Regions from separate parts of the Clostridium sp. HCS.1 genome, predicted to be linked through region 1. Evidence: predicted binding sites of a transcription regulator. Region 1 holds the regulator's gene; the other holds the start of a gene.

Region 1 (3,440 bases):
TGGCTGATGCCTCATCTATTAAATCAATTGCTTTATCAGGCATAAACCTATCGCATATATATCTATCTGATAGTTCTACAGCTGCTTCTAAAGCTTCGTCCTCTATTTTAACCATATGATGAAGTTCATATTTTTCTCTAAGCCCTCTTAATATTTCAAGAGTCTCTTCCTTTGAAGGTTCATCTACAGTAACCGGCTGGAATCTTCTTTCTAAAGCTGAATCCTTTTCAATGTATTTTCTATATTCATCAATAGTAGTTGCTCCAATACACTTTATTTCTCCTCTAGCTAATGCAGGCTTTAAAATATTAGATGCATCAATAGCTCCCTCTGCTCCACCAGCACCAACTATAGTATGAATCTCATCTATAAATATTATTATATCTTGAGAAGTTATAATCTCGTCCATAACCTTTTTTAATCTATTTTCAAATTCACCTCTATACTTAGCTCCTGCTATCATAGCTGTTAAATCTAAAGATATTATAGATTTATCCTTTATAATATTTGGAACCTTTCCCTCAACTATCATTTGAGCTAAGCCTTCTACAACTGCAGTTTTCCCAACTCCAGGTTCTCCTATGAGGCATGGATTATTTTTATTTCTTCTACATAATATTTCTAGTATTCTTTTGCTTTCAGTTTCTCTTCCTATGAATGGATCGAGTCTTCCTTCCTTAGCTAAAGCAGTTAAATCTTTACCATATTGATTAAGCATTGGAGTTTTATTTGAATTTTTCTTTTTATCATCCATCTGCTTTATATCATTTATATCATTTTTATTAATGTAATTTATAATTTCAGTTTTTATACCTTTTAAATCTACTTTTAAATTTGAAATTATAGTATAAGCTATACTTTCAACATCATCTAGTAAAGCTAATAAAATATGCTCTGGATTTATATAATTATGATTATACATCATCGCCTTTGCTAAGCTATCATCAAATACTCTCTTAGTTCTAGGATTTAATAGCATTTCCCCTATAGAAATGTCTACATCACCAAATCCTAAGTAGTCTTCAATAAGATTTCTTACCTTATCTATAGTAATTCCACTAATATACAAAACCCTATTAGCAAAACCACCTTCTTTTAATATTCCTAAAAGAATATGCTCCGTTCCTATATACCCATGCTTAAAATACTGCGATTCTTTCTGAGCTTCTACAAGTACTATTTGTGCTCTTTCTGTAAATTTACCAAAAACCATAAATACCTCCATACCCTATTGCTAAATTTAACTACACAGATAAACTATAGATATATATAACATACTTTAAGATAATACAACTGCTAATATTCCCTTTAACATATCTGCTCTTAATTTATTTTTATTTTCAACAGAAGCTAAAGTTCTATCATTTAAAGTTATCTTAATAATTTCAAATTCTTTATCAGAAATTACTTTAGTATCATTTAAATGTTGTAAAATAGATAAAGCACTTCCATAAGTTATACTTTCTCCTATGGAATTATTAATTAAATTTAAATTTTCAGCTTTATCATTGTATGTTATTTTCTTTATAACTATATATCCACCACCGCCTCTTTTGCTCTCAATTATATATCCTTTTTCATAAGTAAATCTTGTTGTTAATACATAATTGATTTGTGATGGTGCACAGGAAAATTTATCTGCTAACTCATTTCTTTGAATTAAAACCTGTCTTTCTCTTTCTTCATTTAACATATCTTTAATAAAATTTTCTATTGTATCTGAAATTCTTGCCATAATTTCACCTTCTTAAACTTATTATTTTAATTAGACCTTCTTTGACTTTCATTATATATTATAAGTCTTAATATGTCCAATAATAAATTTTCATATAAAAAGAATTATAAAATTCCTTTTGTTTAAACTATATATGAGGTGATTAATATGGAAATTAAGTGGATTGGCTATTCTTGTTTTTTAATAAAAAATTTATTAGGGAAAAAAATTTTAATAGATCCAATGCAAATATATCCCTATATACAAAAATATGATTTAAAACCAGATATAATTACTTTTAGTCACTCTCATAATAATGAAATTATTAATGATTGTATTATTAATAATTATAAGGTTATAAATTATACTACATATTTTGAAAATGAATATTTTATTATTAAAGGTTTTAACAGTTGTAGAGATAACTTTTCTGGATTTAGAAGAGGTGAAAATATTATATATCTATTTGAAATTGATGGGTTTAAAATCTGCCACTTAGGCTCATTAGGACATTTATTAGATGATGAATTAATAAGCAAATTAACTAACTTAGATTTTTTATTTATTCCTATCGGAGGACATTTTTGTTTAGATGGATTATTAGCAGCAAAACTTGTTGCCAAAATAAAACCTAAATATATAATTCCAATGTCCTTTAAAACCTCTTTAGAATATTTTTATTTAGATGGCCCCTTAAAGTTTTTATCTACTTTAAAGAATATTATTTATTATAATACCGATACTATTTATACTGATGAGTTACCCTTAGTTAATGAACTCACAGTACTATTATTAAAAGAAAAGAATAAAGAACCGCTAAATTAGCGGTTCTTTATGTAAAATTATGCTTGTACAGGAGCTCCTACTGGGCAAACATTTGCACAGTTTCCACAATCTATGCAAACATCCTCATCGATAACGAATTGAGTATCTCCTTGACTTATAGCATCAACTGGGCATTCTGCAGCGCAAGCACCACAGTTTATACATGAATCTTCAATCTTAAATGCCATAATTAGCACCTCCTAATATTATGAATTTATTTCTAGTCTATTTTAACATATCAATAAAAATTTTAAAAGGTTTCTAAATAATTATCTTGAATATATTTTATATTACACTATATCCAAGTTCTTCAATAGATGCTATTATCCCATCTAAAGATATAGTCTTATCATCATAAACTATACTTACTTCTTTTTTATTTACATTAACTTCACAAGCAATAGTTCCTTCACTATGAGCTATAACCTCTTTAATGCTAATAACATCTTCATTTGTATTAAGATTTGCTATCCTTAATACTGTTTTCATTTAATACCCCCCTTTAATTTTCTTTTATAAGATCATTGATTAAATTTTTATCTTCAGGTGACTCTATTTCAAGTTTAATATCTGATTCATCTACAGAATCCTCATATCCACCTTCTATTAATTCTATATCATCTATTTTAAACTCTTCAACTAATTCTTCATCTCCGCGTTTATATTTCACCTTAACACTTTCTTTAACTGTGTTATTGCTTACAACTTCGCCCTTAAAATCTCCCATACTTACAATAGATCCTGCCTTAGGCAATCTCTTTCTTATATCTTCGTAAGTACTTTGTTCATAATTTAAGCAGCACATAAGTCTTCCGCATATACCTGATATTTTAGTTGGGTTTAAAGATAAGTTTTGTTCCTTTGCCATCTTTATTGATACTGATGCAAAGTCACCTAGGAA
Region 2 (3,440 bases), 920 kb from region 1:
TCATTTTCTGCTTTAAGTTCTGCAATATCTTTCTCTAAAGCCTCTAATTTCTTTTTAGATCCTTCATCCTTTTCCTTTGTAAGAGCTTCTTTTTCAATTTCTAATTGGAATAATTTTCTTCTAATATTATCAAGTTCTGTTGGAAGAGAATCTATTTCAGTTCTTATCATAGCACCAGCTTCATCAATTAAATCTATTGCCTTATCTGGTAAAAATCTATCTTGAATATATCTATGTGATAATTTTGCTGCTGCAACTAATGCTGAATCATGAATTCTTATTCCATGATGTATTTCAAATCTTTCTTTTAATCCTCTAAGAATTGATATAGTATCATCAACTGTTGGTTCATCTACTATTACAGGTTGGAATCTTCTTTCTAAAGCCTTATCTTTTTCAATATATTGTCTATATTCATCAAAGGTTGTAGCACCTATACAATGCAATTCTCCTCTTGCAAGTAAAGGCTTAATTAAGTTACCTGCATCCATAGCACCATCAGTTTTACCTGCGCCAACTATTGTGTGAATTTCATCTATAAATAATATTATTCTACCTTCACTACTTTGAACTTCCTTTAATACAGCCTTTAATCTTTCTTCAAATTCACCTCTATATTTAGCTCCAGCTATTAATGAACCCATATCTAGAGAGAATATAACCTTATTCTTTAATCCTTCAGGAACATCTCCTCTAATAATTCTTTCTGCTAATCCTTCTACTATAGCAGTTTTACCAACACCAGGTTCACCAATTAATACAGGGTTATTTTTTGTTCTTCTTGATAGAATTCTAATAGTCCTTCTTATTTCTTCATCTCTACCTATTACAGGATCTAACTTATGCTTTTTAGCAAGGTCTGTTAAGTTAGTACCATATTTACCTAAAGCATCATAGGTTCCTTCAGGATCTTGAGTTTCTACTCTTTGATTTCCTCTTACTTCTTTTAAAACATTCATAAATGTTTTTTTATTAATATTATACTTGTCTAGTATTCTCTTAACTTCTCCATTTTTATCTACTTCAATGATTGCAAGCATAACATGTTCAACACTAATATATGAATCTTCAAATTTCTTAGCTATATTTTCAGCTTTAACTAATACTTCTTCTATTTGCCTAGTAGCATAAACCCCAGATGAGTTAGCACCTTCACCTAAAACCTTTGGCATATTTCCTAAGGCTCTATTTAAATCATCATCTATTGACTTTACACTAACACCCATTTTAGTAAATATATTAGGTATTAGCCCATCCTCTTGTTCTACTAATGCTGTGAATAAGTGTATTAGTTCTACTTGTTGGTGATTAAATTTGACTGCAATCATACTAGCATCATTTAGTGCTTGTTGAACCCTTAATGTCATTTTTTCAATGTTCATGCGCTTCACTCCTTTATACACTACTTAATATATTTATTATAATCTATATTTAATATATTAATACAAAAGTCAAAGAAAGTCAAAGTATATTTTAAAACTTTTAAAACTTTTCTATTTTGCTATAAATAGGATATAATTATATTATTATAACAAAATGAGGTGATTTTTATAAGAAGAGAATATATAGTTTACCCAGCAGACTCTCCTATAAAAATAACATATGCTAACATAAAGGAATATCCAATACATTGGCATAATTCTATTGAAATACTTTATGTTTTAAGAGGAAGCATAAATGTTAATGTAGATACAGATTCCTTTGAAGTATTAGAAAAGGAAATGGAGATAATAAACGTTGATGAAGCACATAGAATTTATAGTGATGAAGATAATAGAGTCTTAATGTTTCATATAGATCCTTCCTTCTTTGAAAAGTATTATAAGGATATAAATAATATTTTCTTTTATACAAATTCCACTGATGATGGTGCTCAAGAAGGGGAAGAATATGATTTACTTAGAAATTTTCTAGCTAAACTTTTATGTGAATCAGTACAAAAGTTAGATGATTTTGATAAAGAAGTAGAATCCTTATTAATAGATTTGCTTTATCATCTTATAAATAATTTTCATTACTTAACTTATGAAAGAGAAGAATTAAAATCTAATACTGAACAATTAGCAAGGTATCATAGAATTTCTAAGTATATATTTAATAATTATGATAGTAATATTACATTACAAGAAATTGCTAAGAAAGAATTTTTAAGCCCTCATTATTTATCTCATGAAATTAAAAATGCAACAGGAAATAGCTTTACTGATTTAGTTAATCAAACTAGAGTTGAAGAATCTGTTAAATTATTATTAGATAGCGACTTAAGTATTTCTGATATTTCAGATGAGGTTGGTTTCTCCCATGTTAGATACTTAAATAAAAATTTTAAAAACTACTATGGATGTACTCCACTTCAATATAGAAAAAAGAATAAATTAACAGAAGAAGAATATGAGAGAAGTAAAAAAATCGAAATTTTAAATCTTGAGGATGCCTTAGAATATCTATCATCAGAATTAGATGATTACGAAAGATTTAATTATGAAAATAAACTATGGAAAATCCATATAAATATGGATGAGAGTCAAGGGGAACTTAACAAGAATTTTAGAGAAATAATAAATTTAGATGATGCCTTCGATTTACTTCTAGAAGATAATAAAGATATCTTAGAAGAAATTCAAGAAGAACTTCACTTTAAATATGTTAGATTAGAAAACATGTTTAATAATGATATGGGGGTTTTCCCTAAAGCTGATTTTTATAACTGGAATAAAGCTAAAAGCATTATTGAATTTTTGGATTATATTGATTTAAAACCTCTTATTTTAATAGATAATCCTAATTTTTCGCTAAAAAAATATAAACATATCCTAAATAGTTTTTTTGAGTATTTTTCAGAAATAGATTATATTGATATAACTGAATTTAAATTTCAATGTACTCCTGTAATAGATAGAAGCTTAAAGACATCCTTATTAGAATTTATATCTAATGAATATAATATAGAGGTTATAGAAGAAGATTTTATTTGTGATAAAAGTTTAAATAAAATTTATGATACAGCTTTTATGCTACCATTTATTATCCATAACACAATCTTTAATAAAAATTCATTAAGCTTTTTAAGAGCTTTTGATGTTTTAGAAAAAGAAATAAGCTTAACAAACGAGGTATTTATAGGTGCTCCTGGTTTAGTAAATGATATGGGAATAAGAAAACCATCTTATTACGCCTATTACTTACTAAGTAAATTAGGTGATGAAATTGTTACTATAGATAATGGATTAATAGTTACTAAAAAGGATGATGAGTATTGTATACTATTGTATTCTTATACAGATGAACTTGAAGAATTACAAAGCTTCGAAAATATCTTTACTAAACGTGGTAAAAGGAAAATTTATAAAAAGAAAATATCTTTAAATATTGAAAATATAAAAAAATCTTCTAGGATAATAACTTATGAAATAAGCGAAAAAATCGGTTCTTCTTATAAC

What was found. The regulator CtsR, encoded in region 1, represses protease genes until heat stress. The targets are predictions, from matches to a motif close to AAGGTCAANNAAGGTCAAAT.
Region 2: clpB (ATP-dependent chaperone ClpB) is a predicted target of CtsR. The motif match lies at 1,448-1,467, and genes of this name have one in related genera.

Annotation. Positions count from the first base shown of each region.
Region 1 is NZ_CP170704.1:259,738-263,177, reverse strand. It holds gene ACFYH6_RS01285 (ATP-dependent Clp protease ATP-binding subunit) at 1-1,213, opposite strand, end outside; gene ACFYH6_RS01280 (CtsR family transcriptional regulator) at 1,280-1,735, opposite strand; gene ACFYH6_RS01275 (MBL fold metallo-hydrolase) at 1,883-2,539, shown strand; gene ACFYH6_RS01270 (DUF362 domain-containing protein) at 2,557-2,727, opposite strand; gene ACFYH6_RS01265 (heavy-metal-associated domain-containing protein) at 2,825-3,028, opposite strand; gene ACFYH6_RS01260 (stage 0 sporulation family protein) at 3,042-3,440, opposite strand, start outside.
Region 2 is NZ_CP170704.1:3,126,223-3,129,662, forward strand. It holds gene clpB (ATP-dependent chaperone ClpB) at 1-1,382, opposite strand, end outside; gene ACFYH6_RS14955 (helix-turn-helix domain-containing protein) at 1,551-3,440, shown strand, end outside.